Regions from separate parts of the Rahnella aceris genome, predicted to be linked through region 1. Evidence: predicted binding sites of a transcription regulator. Region 1 holds the regulator's gene; each other region holds the start of a gene.
The links. The regulator PhoB, encoded in region 1, activates phosphate uptake and scavenging genes when phosphate is short. The targets are predictions, from matches to a motif close to CTGTCATAAAACTGNCNNAT.
Positions count from the first base shown of each region.

Region 2: the regulator PhoB is predicted to act here: its motif matches at 3,371-3,390, upstream of serA (phosphoglycerate dehydrogenase).
Region 3: the regulator PhoB is predicted to act here: its motif matches at 1,910-1,929, upstream of glpT (glycerol-3-phosphate transporter).

Region 1 covers NZ_JAADJV010000001.1:2,590,621-2,595,627, reverse strand. Annotated here, with positions in the region: gene sbcC (exonuclease subunit SbcC) at 1-1,476, opposite strand, end outside; gene sbcD (exonuclease subunit SbcD) at 1,473-2,711, opposite strand; gene phoB (phosphate response regulator transcription factor PhoB) at 2,939-3,628, shown strand; gene phoR (phosphate regulon sensor histidine kinase PhoR) at 3,651-4,970, shown strand; gene GW591_RS11835 (helix-turn-helix domain-containing protein) at 5,004-5,007, opposite strand, start outside.
Region 2 covers NZ_JAADJV010000001.1:2,709,290-2,714,296, forward strand. Annotated here, with positions in the region: gene zapA (cell division protein ZapA) at 1-29, shown strand, start outside; RNA gene ssrS (6S RNA) at 77-260, shown strand; gene GW591_RS12425 (5-formyltetrahydrofolate cyclo-ligase) at 300-896, shown strand; gene asr (acid resistance repetitive basic protein Asr) at 1,168-1,578, shown strand; gene ydgU (small membrane protein YdgU) at 1,698-1,778, shown strand; gene serA (phosphoglycerate dehydrogenase) at 1,890-3,128, opposite strand; gene rpiA (ribose-5-phosphate isomerase RpiA) at 3,479-4,141, opposite strand; gene GW591_RS12445 (LysR family transcriptional regulator ArgP) at 4,369-5,007, shown strand, end outside.
Region 3 covers NZ_JAADJV010000007.1:85,738-90,744, reverse strand. Annotated here, with positions in the region: gene tusA (sulfurtransferase TusA) at 1-219, opposite strand, end outside; gene GW591_RS22990 (7-cyano-7-deazaguanine/7-aminomethyl-7-deazaguanine transporter) at 458-1,129, shown strand; gene GW591_RS22985 (DcrB family lipoprotein) at 1,255-1,821, shown strand; gene glpT (glycerol-3-phosphate transporter) at 2,060-3,412, shown strand; gene GW591_RS22975 (ABC transporter ATP-binding protein) at 3,462-4,538, opposite strand; gene GW591_RS22970 (phosphohexomutase domain-containing protein) at 4,571-5,007, opposite strand, start outside.

The DNA of each region.
Region 1 (5,007 bases):
CAGACGCAGTTCTTCTTCGGCCAGCAGCGTCTGGTACTGCGCAAAATCTTTATGCTGTTGCTGCACGCGCTGGTTCAGTTGCGGGAAGATTTGCGAGAGTGAAAACAGCTGCTGCCGCACCGGCCGGAGCTGCATGAGTTCGGTTTGACGTTTCTGTAACACTACCTGCGGGTACTGTTTTTCCAGTTCAGCCTGACGTTGTTGTGCAACGTTAAGGGCTTCAGTCAGCGCGGCCTGACGGGTGTGATGCTGGCGGCTTTCCTCATCCAGTTTCTGACGTTCCGCCGTGATTTGCTGCAGCGTCGCGCTATGTTCACCAGCCTGTTTCTGCGACTCGCTGACCGCCTGTTGTGTTTCCACCAGCGATTTGCGCCATTGCGCGATTTCGCTATCCAGTGGCAGGATTTTTTCTTCGATCAGCGTCTGCATCTGACGCTGTTCTTCCGCCTGTTTCTGCCGTGCAGTGTGCGCCTGTTCCACCGCCAGACTCAGCGGCGTCATCTGTGCAATCTGCTGCTCCTGCTGCTGCGTCAGTTGTATCAGTAATTGCTGAAGGCGCTGCGCGTCATCCTGACAGCGCTGGCGATCATTGAGTAACGGACGCAGTTTTTCTGCCGGTTCGCTGCGCGCCAGTTGCTGTAACTGCGGCGCGGCGGCCAGATTTTCCTGCTCTGCGGCGGTCAGTTGTTGCTGAGACTGCTGCTGTTTTTGCTGCACCTGCTGCCACTGTTGCAGCCAGTTCAGATCCTGCTGGCGCTGCTGCGCCTGCTGACTGAGGCTGATTTCCTGCGTGTTCAGTTCAGCACGTTGTGCTTCCAGCGTCTGGCGCTGTTCTTCGCTGAGCAGTTCGATTCCGGCCATGCGCTGATGCAGACCGTCCAGCGCAATGCGCGCTTCTTTATGTTGCTCAAACACGCGTTGAGAAAGCAGACCGTAAATCTCGGTGCCGGTCAGTTCTTCCAGCAATTCGGCGCGGTCGTTGGCATCGGCATTCAGAAACGCGGCGAACTGCCCCTGTGAAAGCATCATGGATTTGGTGAAACGGCCGAAATCCAGCCCGGTCAGTGTGGCGATGGCATCGAGTTTATCGCGCACTTTATCCGCCAGAATTTTGCCGTCGGCCAGTAACGCCAGCTCGACTTTCGGTGCCTGCAGATTGCCGTCAGGGGAATTTTTGGCGCGGCGCTGGCTCCAGAAAGCGCGGTAACCCACACCTTTGACTTCAAACTCCACCTCGGCCAGCGATTCTGCGGTGTGGCGGGTCATCAGTTCATTCTGGCTTGGTGTAATGTTCAGCCGTGGCGTCTGATGATAAAGCGCCAGACAAATGGCATCGAGCAGGGTGGTTTTCCCCGCACCGGTCGGACCGGTGATGGCGAATAATCCGTTGCTGGCAAACGGCTCGGCGGTGAAATCAATTTTCCATTCGCCTTCCAGCGAGTTCAGGTTTTTTAAACGCAGGCTGAGAATTTTCATTGTGCGCTGTCCTCCGCGTTCTGACCGTTGGTAACCTGTTCAACCACCTGCGCAAACAACGTGCGCATCCGAGCCTGACGCGGCTCGTCAGGGGCCGGTTCCAGCGCCAGTCGTCGTTCAAACACGTCGCTGACGCTCAGTTCGCTGAGGGTTTCTTTTTCCTGCTGCTCAATACTGTTGATGCGCTGTTCTTTGCTGCGGCGTAACAGCACGACTTCTACCGGCAGATCTTCCGTCAGCGCCTGAATGCGTCGCTGGATGTCGCTGAGATAATCCTGGGTGGAGACTTCAATATCGAGCCACACCGGTTTGGCCGGATCACCGCCTTCGAACTGTGCCAGTTGGTGTTCAATCTCCACCAGCGAGCCTTTGATTATCTGCATCGGCTGGAAAACCGGGATTTCCAGTGTGTCGATGGCGTTGAGCGTCGCACCATCAAAATCAAGTAAGTACACACTTTTAGCTTTGCTCAGTTCGTCAAAACTCAGGGCAATCGGCGAGCCGCTGTAACGGATATGTTCGGTTTTGGCGACGCATTGTGCACGGTGAATATGACCCAGTGCCACATAATCGACCGGCGGAAAGGCCTGCGCCGGAAACGCATCGAGCGTACCTATATAGATGTCGCGCACGGAATCAGAGGTACTGACACCGACAGTCGTCAGATGGCCGGTCGCAATAATAGGCAGCGGCATGCCCAGTTCGTCACGTCTGGCCTGCGCAGCCTGCCAGAGCGCGTCATAATGCGCGGCGATGGCTTCCTGCAATGCCAGTTGCTTGTCGCTGCCGGACTGTCCCGCCTGGCTGGCGAGCAGATCACGCGGGCGTAAAAACGGGATAGCGCACAGTATCGCGCCGGGTTTCCCGTCACGCTGACTGAGCACTAAAATCTGTTCAGAAAGGTTTTCACCGACGGTGGCAATCACCCGCGTATTCAGGCAGGAAAGGAGCTCGCGCGATTCATTGAGCGTGGCGACAGAATCGTGGTTACCAGCCAGCACCACCAGCTGGCAGCCGGTTTGCTGTAATTCCACCACGAAGCGGTTATACAATTCGCGGGCATAACTGGGTGGGGAACCCGTGTCGAAAATATCGCCCGCGACAATCACGGCATCGACCTGATGTTGCTGCACCTGACCGGTCAGCCAGTGCAAAAATGCCTGATGTTCGGCTGCACGGCTTTTAGTGAAAAAGTACTGGCCGAGATGCCAGTCTGACGTGTGGATCAGGCGCATGAGACTCCCGTATGAACCCTGGATGACGACAATGGGGTAAAGTATAAACGTCGGCAGGGGAAGCTGTCCCCGATAAATCAGACCAATTTCAGCAAGATGGCCGGAAATTATCTGTCATAGTTGACTGTAATGAACCATTCTTTTCATTCATAAATCTGTCACAAAACTGACGCATAATGGCGCCCGCAATCAAATAAAAGATCGCTAACCTATTGGCAGGACCTACGATGGCTAGACGTATATTGGTGGTTGAAGACGAAGCTCCAATCCGTGAAATGGTGTGTTTTGTACTGGAACAAAATGGCTATCAGGCCGTAGAAGCTGAGGATTTTGATTCAGCGATTGGGCAGCTTGTTGAACCTTACCCTGAACTGATCCTGCTTGACTGGATGTTACCTGGCGGTTCCGGTATTCAGTTTATTAAGCATCTTAAACGTGAGGCACTGACCCGCGAAATTCCGGTGATGATGCTGACCGCACGCGGTGAAGAAGAAGATCGGGTGCGCGGCCTTGAAGTGGGTGCCGATGATTACATCACCAAACCGTTTTCTCCGAAAGAACTGGTTGCCCGCATTAAAGCCGTGATGCGTCGCATCTCGCCAATGGCGGTGGAAGAAGTGATCGACATGCAGGGTTTAAGCCTGGATCCGTCGTCTCACCGGGTAATGGCCAACGAGCAGGCGCTCGATATGGGGCCGACCGAATTTAAGTTATTACACTTCTTTATGACCCATTCCGAACGTGTATACAGCCGCGAACAGTTGCTCAATAACGTCTGGGGCACTAACGTTTATGTGGAAGATCGCACGGTTGACGTGCATATTCGTCGTTTACGTAAGGCGCTGGAAACCAGTGGACATGACAGAATGATCCAGACTGTTCGTGGTACCGGATACCGTTTTTCAACGCGTTATTGAGCCCTCACAGCGGAGAATCTGTGTGCTAGAACGTTTGTCATGGAAACGACTGGCGGGTGAATTGTTTCTCTTTTGCCTGCCAGCGTTAATTCTCGGTATCTTCGTCGGCCATTTCGGCTGGCTCCTCCTGGTGTCGCTGATGGCGGCACTGGGCTGGAATTATTACAACCAGCTTAAACTCTCTCACTGGCTGTGGCTCGACCGCAGCATTACGCCACCGAATGGGCGCTGGAGCTGGGAGCCGCTGTTTTACGGGCTGAACCAGATGCAGATACGCAACCGGCGTCGCCGTCGGGAATTAGGTCAGCTCATCAAACGTTTTCGCAGCGGTGCCGAATCGCTGCCGGATGCCGTGGTGCTGACCACTGAAGATGGCAATATTTTCTGGTGTAACGGACTGGCGCAGGATTTGCTCGGTTTCCGCTGGCCGGAAGATAACGGGCAACATATCTTCAACCTGCTGCGTTATCCGGAATTCCGGCTGTGGATCCAGACCCGCGATTTCAGCCGGGCGCTGAATTTACAACTCAATAATGAGCATTATGTCGAATTTCGCGTCATGCCTTATTCCGAAGGACAACTGCTGATGGTGGCACGCGACGTGACCCAGATGCGTCAGCTTGAAGGCGCACGGCGTAACTTCTTCGCTAACGTCAGTCATGAACTGAGAACCCCATTGACGGTATTGCAGGGGTATCTGGAAATGATGGAAGACGCCAAGCTGGAAGAGCCTTTCCGCACTAAAGCGCTGGATACCATGCAGGAACAGACGCGGCGCATGGACGGGCTGGTGAAGCAGCTGCTGACGCTGTCGAAAATCGAAGCCTCAGCGAATATTGATTTGCACGAGAAAGTCGATATTCCGGTGATGCTCGGCATGCTCGAACGTGAAGTGCAAACGTTAAGCAACGGCAGGCATGAAGTGGTGTTTCGCGTAAACGACAAGCTGAAGGTCTTTGGTAATGAAGATCAACTGCGCAGCGCGGTGTCGAACCTGGTGTATAACGCGGTTAACCACACGCCAGCGGGGACACGGATTGAAGTCAGCTGGCAACAAACGCCGCATGGCGCACAGTTCCAGATCAGCGACAACGGACCGGGCATTGCGCCGCAGCACCTGCCGCGCCTGACCGAACGTTTCTACCGCGTCGATAAAGCCCGTTCACGTCAGACCGGCGGCAGCGGACTGGGACTGGCAATCGTCAAACATGCGCTCAGCCATCACCACACGAAACTTGAAGTCATGAGTGAAGTCGGCGTCGGTACCCGGTTTATGTTTATGCTGGCGCCGAAGTTGATTGTTCCTCAGGAACAGGCCAGCCAAAGCGGCGTAAAGGGATAAAAATCAAGCCACAGCAACAAGCTGTGGCTTCTTTTAG
Region 2 (5,007 bases), 120 kb from region 1:
CTGAACGTGAAGGGGCGCCTTTCGAATAACACACGTTGCTGACTGACTGGTCACAGGTCGTCAGAAACGGTAAAAAATTTCTCTGAGATGTTCGCCAGCGGGCCCGTCCCCTGAGCCGATAATTAGTACCAACAGAATGTGATGATCCGTAATCGGTGCGCATGCTCGGTCCGTCCGAGAAGCCTAAAGATTGCGACAGCACGTTCACCTTGAACCATGGGTTCAAGGGTTACAGCCTGCGACGGCATCTCGGAGATTCCCCTTTCTTTTTGGTACATCCCTTTCTGGTGTTTGTATCTATGCCCTACACGCCGCTTTTTGCTTCTGCCCGACAAACCATCCGCAGTGAAATACGCCAACGCAGAAATACGCTGACCGCTGAACAGCAAACTCATTTTGCGCTGCAGGCTGCAGAACGCGTTGCAACCCATCCGAAAATTCAGTCCGCCAGTTCAGTCTCCCTGTTTCTGTCCTTTGATGGTGAGCTGGATACCGCACCGTTGATCGCCCGTTTGTGGAACGAAGGCAAACAGCTTTGTCTGCCAGTGCTGCACCCTTTCTCGCCGGGTAATCTGCTTTTTCTGCGTTATACGCCCGATACGACGCTGGTGCGCAACCGGCTCAACATTCTTGAGCCACAACTGGATGTCACGCAGGTGATCCCACTGGCGCAGCTTGATATCATCCTGACACCGCTGGTGGCGTTCGACAGTGCGGGGCAACGTTTAGGTATGGGTGGTGGCTTTTATGACCGCACACTTGAGCGCTGGAAAGAAGGCGGGCCGTATCCGATCGGATTAGCGCACGATTGTCAGCATGTCGATGCTTTACCGGTGGAACACTGGGATGTGCCTTTACCTGAGGTCATCACGCCTGGAAAAGTGTGGAGATGGTGATGCCAGACGATATAAATCCACGGTAAGCAGAGTGCCAGCCAGAAATAGAAAGCACACCTCATAAGTATGTTGTAACTAAGCTTGAAATCCGCACGTCTCCCTCGCTTTTTAAAAACCCAACCAATTGAAATTAATAATACTTTCTCTTTATACATACCGTTACATGCCGAAACCAATCACTCACGGACAGCAAGGTTTGTCACGCCTATTATTCTCACATCGGCCCCGCAGTGGGGTAGACACACAAACCAAGATCCCTGAGGAATTAAAGATGAAAAAAGTATTAGCTCTGGTTGTAGCCGCTGCAATGGGCCTGTCTTCTGTCGCTTTCGCTGCTGAAACTACCGCAACGCCGGCACCTGCTGCTACCACAACCACCGCAGCTCCGGCTCATGCCACTAAGCATAAAGCACACAAGAAACCTGTTCAGAAAGCGCAAGCTGCCAAGAAACACAAAAAAGCCGCTAAAAAAGCGCCAGTCGCTCAGAAGGCGCAGGCGGCTAAGAAACACGTGAAACACGCTAAAAAAGCGGCTCCTGTTGCTCAGAAAGCGCAGGCGGCTAAGAAGCACGTGAAACACGCTAAGAAAGCGGCTCCTGTTGCTCAGAAGGCGCAGGCGGCTAAAAAGCACGTGAAACATGCTAAGAAAGCTGCTCCGGCTAAAGCAACTCCGGCAGCATAAGAAGTCACTAAGAAGTCTTTGTGAACGAATCTGTTCACTCTTATCAAGACTGAAAAATTTAACACCCGGTTCGCCGGGTGTTTTTTTCTCCGTTTTCTGCCCTGAGGTACTGACAGATGATGCTGCGCCGCTACCTGTTCGAAATCACTTTTTCATCAATGATCCTCTGCGGTCTGATTACCCTGTCCTTTTACTTCTGACGTTTTGATCCCCCCTTTATTCCCTCTGCAGACATTTTTTAACGCCCTGATGCCATAAAACAAAAAACCGCCTTTCGGCGGTTGGTATTTTGTCTGTTTCAGAAAGGCTTATCAGTAAAGCAAACGGGCACGAATGGTTCCCGGAATCGCCTTCATCAGTTGCAGCGCGGTAGTCAGCGTATTGATATCCGTTTCCGCATCAATCACCACATAACCGATTTCTGGGCTGGTTTGCAGGTACTGCGCAGCAATGTTGATACCCTGTTCCGCAAAAATCTGGTTGATGCTGGTCAGCACACCCGGACGATTTTCGTGGATATGCAGCAGACGGCTGGCTTTCTCGGTGTGCGCTGGCAGAGACGCTTCCGGGAAGTTGACCGCTGACAGTGTAGAACCGTTGTCAGAGTATTTCGCCAGTTTGCCTGCCACTTCGAGGCCGATACCTTCCTGCGCTTCCATCGTTGAACCGCCGATATGCGGCGTCAGCAGCACGTTGTCAAATTCACACAGCGGAGAATTGAACGGGTCACTGTTAGTCGCCGGTTCTTCCGGGAAGACGTCGATAGCCGCACCGGAAAGATGTTTGTTACGCAGCGCATTGCACAGAGCAGGAATGTCGATGACCGTACCGCGTGAGGCGTTGATTAACAACGCGCCCGGCTTCATCTGCGCCAGTTGCAACTCGGAGATCATGTCTTTGGTTCCGGCTGTTTCCGGCACATGCAGCGTGACCACGTCGCTGGTATTGAGCAATTCTTCCAGTGTGGCAATCGGCTGCGCGTTGCCCAAAGGCAGTTTGCTTTCGATGTCATAATAGAAGACGCGCATCCCCAGGCTTTCCGCCAGGATCCCCAGTTGCGTACCAATGTGGCCGTAACCGATAATGCCCAGACGCTTGCCGCGCGCTTCGAACGAGCCGACGGCTAATTTGTTCCAGACACCACGGTGCGCCTTGGCGTTAGCTTCAGGAATGCCACGCATCATCAGCAGCATTTCGCCCAGCACCATTTCGGCAACCGAACGGGTGTTGGAGAAGGGTGCGTTAAAGACCGGAATACCGCGACGGGTCGCAGCTTTCAGATCTACCTGATTGGTGCCGATACAGAAACACCCAACAGCCACCAGTTTTTCTGCTGCCTGGAACACTTCTTCAGTCAGCTGAGTACGCGATCGGAGTCCAACAAAGTGCGCATCACGGATCGATTCTTTCAGCGATTGCGTGTCTAAAGCACCTTTGTGAAATTCAATATTGGTGTAACCCGCGGCACGGAGTGTATCAACCGCACTTTGGTGGACGCCTTCCACTAACAAAAATTTAATCTTGTCTTTCTCAAGTGATACTTTTGCCATTTCCCGACCCTATATTTTTCTGGCTGAATTCGAACTGCAAGATGACTGCTCACAGTCAACATAACAAAAAATCCGCCATCATCAATACAAACGATTGCCTGCCCCCCAGCAGAAGGCTCAGCACGCCTGCCGGTTTTTAGCATTTCATGCTGGTTCAATTTTACTGTGCCAGACGTTCAGGAGGAGAAATACAGAAATGTGACATAAGTCACCAAATTAAAGCCTTTGAAGAAAAGATGATTCAGTCAGAAAATTATCATCTTCATAACATTGCGTTATGACAGCGCAATGACGAGGCTTAGGCTGGCTGCCTTGCCCTAAAGCAGCCAGATCTTCTGCTTATATTCTGATTACTTCAGTTTGACGGTTTTGACACCTTCAGAAGTCCCGACCAGCGCCACGTCAGCACCCCGGTTGGCGAACAGGCCGACAGTCACAACACCGGCAATACTGTTGATCTTATTTTCCATCGCGACGGCATCAAGAATGTTCAGGTTATGCACATCAAGGATCACGTTGCCATTGTCTGTCAGCACATTCTGGCGGTATTCCGGCAGGCCGCCGAGTTTAACCAGTTCACGCGCAACATAAGAGCGCGCCATTGGGATCACTTCCACCGGCAGCGGGAATTTACCCAGCACATCAACCTGCTTGGAAGCATCCACGATACAGATGAATTTTTTGGCAATCGCGGCAATGATTTTTTCGCGGGTCAGCGCAGCGCCACCCCCTTTGATCATCTGCATCGAGCCGTTGATTTCATCCGCGCCATCGACATACACATCCAGCGAATCCACTTCATTGCTGTCGAAAACATGAATACCCAGACTCTTCAGTTTTGCGGTAGAGGCATCGGAGCTTGAAACCGCACCTTCAATCTGGCCTTTGATGGAACCCAGTGCATCAATGAAATGTGCGGCGGTGGATCCGGTACCGACACCGACAATGGTGCCCGGCGTGACGTAATCCAGTGCGGCCCAGCCGACTGCTTTTTTCAATTCTTCCTGCGTCATAATGGCTTCTCTGTCTGATAACACGTAAGTGGCGTGAATAGTTCGGTGGAACGAAGAGTGCCGGTGATTATAAAGCATGTCCCGGCAATTTGGATAAACAACACCGCAGCCAGATCACACTTATTAAGTGCAATTGTGCTGCAAACACAAAGATTTTCCTCACCACAAATCCTGACAATCTGTGGCATAGTGTTCGGATAAAATTAAATCTAAGGGACAGAACTCCGATGAAACGCCCGGACTATAGAACGCTGCAGGCACTGGACGCGGTGATCCGTGAGCGCGGTTTTGAGCGCGCAGCGCAGAAGCTTTGCATCACACAATCGGCCGTCTCTCAGCGCATTAAGCAACTGGAAAATTTGTTTGGCCAGCCGCTGCTGGTTCGTACCGTTCCACCCCGGCCGACTGAACAGGGACAGAAATTACTGGCCTTGTTACATCAGGTGGAATTACTGGAAGAAGAGTGGCTTGGCAGTGACAGCAACAATGAAAGCAATGATACACCTCTGCTGCTTTCACTGGCGGTCAACGCCGACAGTCTGGCAACCTGGCTGTTACCGGCGCTGAAATCAGTGCTGGTTGATTCCCCTATCCGCCTGAATTTACAGGTGGAAGACGAAACGCGCACGCAGGAACGTCTGCGTCGTGGTGAAGTGGTGGGCGCGGTAAGTATTCAACCCCAGCCACTGCCGAGCTGTCTGGTGGATCAGCTTGGTGCGCTGGACTATTTGTTTGTGGGTTCGAAACCTTTTGCTGATCGCTATTTCCCGAACGGCGTTACCCGCTCCGCCTTGCTGAAAGCGCCTGCGGTAGCGTTTGACCATCTGGACGATATGCATCAGGCCTTCCTGCAACAGAACTTCGAT
Region 3 (5,007 bases), on a different contig from region 1:
GTACGGCACGCTTTCGGTATCCGACGCCAGCAGCGTATGTTCCATAAAACGGCAGAAACCGGGAATATCGCGGGTCGTTGCCGGATCATCAGCGATGATCAATAACGTCTCGCCGTCTTGCATGGTGCGTACCGCTTTACGAACCATCATCACTGGCTCCGGGCAACGCAGACCCAACGCATCAAGCTGATGGTCAGGATTGATAAAGGGGTCGGTCATTTCGTGTCTCAACATCTACATACGTGAATGGGCGGTTGTTTGGCAAAGGCGGATAGTTTAACCCGCTGGTTTTCTGGCGCAACAAACACGGCTCATTGCGCTAAAATTAACCGGTAGACCTGTTGCGCAAACGGTGCGCAAACAGGTACTATGCGCGCCGCACGCCATTACGGGTGCGAAAGTAAAAATTTTCTTGGGTTCCCTCACCCCAATTTATTCATAAAAAAAGGTCACATATATGTACTCTTTTACTGCTCAGCAGCGGTTTTCCGCGCTGATATGGCTTTCGCTATTCCACATCGCCATCATCACCTCCAGTAACTATCTGGTTCAGTTACCCGTTTCCATTTTTGGTTTCCATACCACCTGGGGCGCGTTCACTTTCCCGTTTATTTTTCTGGCTACCGATCTGACCGTCCGTATATTTGGCGCGCCGCTGGCACGACGGATTATACTTTCCGTGATGGTGCCTGCACTGGCCATTTCCTATGTCATCTCGGCGTTATTCTTTGAAGCGCAATGGCAAGGCGTGGAAGCGCTCAGCAGCCTGAATATCATGGTCGCGCGTATCGCCACCGCCAGTTTTATGGCGTATGTGCTGGGGCAAATTCTTGACGTTCATGTGTTTAACCGCCTGCGCCAGAACCGCCGCTGGTGGATAGCACCGGTCGCCTCGATGTTCCTCGGCAATATCAGCGATACCCTGTCCTTCTTCTTTATCGCTTTCTACAAAAGCAGCGATGCCTTTATGGCACAGCACTGGGTAGAAATAGCGATGGTGGATTACACCTTCAAGGTGCTGATCTGCCTGGTGTTCTTCCTGCCGATGTACGGCATGCTGCTGAATATGCTGCTTAAGCGTTTATCAGCACAAGGAAACAACCCGCATTCCGCTATCAGTGCGCACTAAACCGGGTCGCCGGGAAGACACAAATCGCGCCATAATCTGACTTGCATTTGTGGCCTGAATAGGTTGCCATAAAGGCTGTTAAGTCAACATGTAAGCCTGGTGAACAGGCCACTTAAGGAAGCCCGATGCGTAATATCGCGAAAATGATGGGAATGGCAGTACTGATCGCCGGTCTGGCTGCGTGTGACGGTAAGTCGACCGATGCACCTGCCGCAGATAAAGGCGCACCAGCGGCCGCAGCCACGGCAGCCACCACGCCGGTCAGCCTGCTGGACGGCAAAGTCACCTTCTCCCTGCCGCAGGGAATGAGCGACCAGAGCGGTAAACTGGGCACACAGGCAAATAATATGCACGTGTATGCAGACAGCACCGGGCAGAAAGCGGTGATTGTCATTTTGGGTGATAACACCCCGGAATCACTGGACGTTCTGGCGGGTCGTTTACAGGATCAGCAAAAAGCGCGCGATACCAATCTGCAAGTCGTCACCAATAAATCTATTCAGGTCAACGGCCAGACATTGCAGCAGTACGACAGCGTGATCACTTCTGCTGGTCAGAAAGCCTATTCGTCTATCGTTTTGGGCAAGGTCGACAGCCATCTGCTGACCCTGCAAATTACTCTGCCTGCTGATAATCAGCAGCAGGCGCAGACCGATGCGGAAGCCATTATCAGCACACTGAAAATTCAATAATTTCAGACCGTGTGAAAATATCAGGCGGAGCTTAGTCTCCGCTTTTTTTGTTTCTTATTGTCACCCTCGCTCACAAAATCGCCTCCCTCTGTAATAAAAATGTAACATTTCCGTCATAAATCACAGTTCGTTTGTGCGCGAATGGCTAAAATGATGTTCGTTTTGGAACACATTGGCTCCGCCATTTCGTCCGTGGCTCATGATGAGTCCGCCCTGATTTATGCCATCGGAGGCATTTATGCTCAGTATCTTTAAACCCGCGCCCCACAAAGCTCCTGTTGATGAGGCTCACGTCGATCCGCTGTACCGCCGTCTCCGCTGGCAAATCTTCATGGGGATTTTCTTCGGTTATGCGGCCTACTATCTGGTGCGCAAAAACTTTGCGCTGGCCATGCCTTATCTGATTGATCAGGGCTTCTCCCGTGGAGACTTAGGGTTCGCACTGTCCGGGATTTCCATTGCTTATGGCATCTCAAAATTCATCATGGGTTCGGTGTCTGACCGTTCGAATCCGCGCGTATTTCTGCCCGCTGGTTTGATTCTGGCGGCGGCCGTGATGTTGTTTATGGGCTTCGTGCCGTGGGCAACCTCAAGCATTGCCATCATGTTTGTGTTGCTGTTCCTGTGCGGCTGGTTCCAGGGCATGGGCTGGCCGCCGTGCGGACGTACGATGGTGCACTGGTGGTCGCAGAAAGAACGCGGCGGCGTGGTGTCGGTGTGGAACTGTGCGCATAACGTCGGCGGCGGTATTCCTCCGCTGCTGTTCCTGCTCGGTATGGCGTGGTTTAACGACTGGCATGCAGCGCTGTATATGCCTGCCTTCGGCGCAATTCTGCTGGCGGTGTTTGCCTTCATGACCATGCGCGATACACCGCAATCCTGTGGTCTGCCGCCCATTGAAGAATACAAAAACGATTATCCGCCGGACTATGTGAAAGAGTCCGCCGAGCAGGAACTGACGGCGAAACAGATTTTCATGCAGTACATTTTGCCGAACAAATTGCTGTGGTATATCGCACTGGCTAACGTCTTTGTCTATCTGCTGCGTTACGGCATTCTCGACTGGTCACCAACGTATCTGAAAGAAGTGAAGCATTTCGCGCTGGATAAATCCTCGTGGGCGTATTTCCTTTATGAATACGCTGGCATTCCCGGCACGCTGCTGTGTGGCTGGATGTCGGACAAAGTTTTCAAAGGCAATCGTGGTGCCACCGGCGTGTTCTTCATGGTGCTGGTGACTATCGCTACCGTCGTTTACTGGCTGAATCCGGTCGGCAATCCGGGTATTGATATGGCCTGTATGATCACCATCGGTTTCCTGATTTACGGGCCGGTGATGCTGATTGGGTTACATGCGCTGGAACTGGCACCGAAGAAAGCAGCCGGTACCGCCGCAGGCTTTACCGGACTGTTTGGTTATCTGGGCGGCTCGGTCGCGGCCAGCGCCATTGTCGGTTATACCGTGGATTATTTTGGCTGGGACGGTGGCTTTATCGTGATGATCGCCGGTTGTGTGCTGGCTGTTCTGTTGCTGTTACTGACCATGCTGAGTGAAAACAAACACAAAGCGCAGCTGGCTAAAAACATCTGACTTTGATTTATCTTCGTCGTAAAGGCACTGGAAGGTGCCTTTTTTGTTTTTACGCGGCGTCGGGAAGGATGCGCCTGCCTGCTTCATCAAACAGTAAAACACTGGCAGCATTAAACCCGAACCTGAGCGGTGTGTTTTTAGCAAAGGAGAGCTGTTTCGACGATTTCATTTTCAGGATGTGCTCACCAACGCGCGCATATACCAGCGTGGAATCACCCTGCAATTCAGTGAAATCAACCAAAACTTCAAATGCATGATCCGTCACTTCATTCAGGCGCAACAGCTCAGGGCGGATGGCCAGCGACACCATTTGTCCATCCTGCGCCGCCGGGAATTTATCCTCCAGCGGGTACATCGGCTGGCCGTCAATACTCAGCTGGCGGCCGACGACTTGTGCCGGGATCACATTGATTTTCGGCGTACCGATAAAACCGGCGACGAACAGGCTGGCCGGGCAATTATACAGCTCAACCGGCGTGCCAATTTGCTCAATGTGACCTTTGTTAAGCACCACGATCCGGTCCGCCAGTGTCATGGCCTCGACCTGATCGTGGGTCACGTAAATCATGGTGTTTTTCAGACGGGCATGGAGCTGACTGATTTCCTGACGCATCTGCACACGCAGCGCGGCATCAAGGTTCGACAGCGGTTCATCAAACAAAAAAACTTTCGGCTGCTGAACAATGGAACGCCCGATAGCGACGCGCTGACGCTGTCCGCCGGAAAGATTTTGCGGTAACCGGTCGAGCATGTCGTCCAGCCGCAGGATCAGGGCCGCTTCGCTTATGCGTCGGGCAATTTCTTCCGGCGGCGTGCGGATATTTTTCAGACCAAATGCCAGATTCTGTCTGACGGTCATGTGCGGATAAAGCGCGTAGGACTGAAATACCATCGACAGACCGCGCTTCCCGGCGGGTAAATCCGTCACATCAGTTTTTTCAATGTGAATAGTCCCGTCGCTCAGCGCATCCAGCCCGGCAATCATGCGCAGTAACGTTGATTTCCCGCACCCTGACGGACCGACCAGTACCAAAAACTCACCGGAGTGGATCTCCAGAGACAAATCGGGGATCACGACAGTTTTGTCATAGTATTTTTTGATATTTTTGAGTGTTAAGCCTGACATAACGTTGTCCTTTAAAACAAAAAGATGAGCGGTTACGCCCCGGCAAGGGCGAGCAGTTTTCCGGTGATTTCAGTTAACAGCGCGGTGGATTGTCGGGTTTCGACGTTGAGGCGCAGGAGCGGCTCAGTATTGGAAGCGCGTAAATTAAACCGCCAGTTATCGAATTCCATACTCAGCCCGTCAGTCTGGCGGATACTTAGCGCCAGATGTTGGTAATGGTCGCGGACACGGCTGATGACCTCAGCGGGCTGACTGACGGAGATATTGATTTCACCGGATACCGGGAAAAGGGCTTTACGGGCAGCAATCAGTCCGGACATTTTCCGGCTGCACTGGCTGAGATGTTGTAGTACCAGCAAGGCCGGGATCATCCCGCTGTCGCAGTAACCAAAATCGCGGAAATAGTGATGGGCGCTCATTTCACCGCCGTAAATAGCGTTTTCACTGCGCATTCTTTCTTTGATGAAGG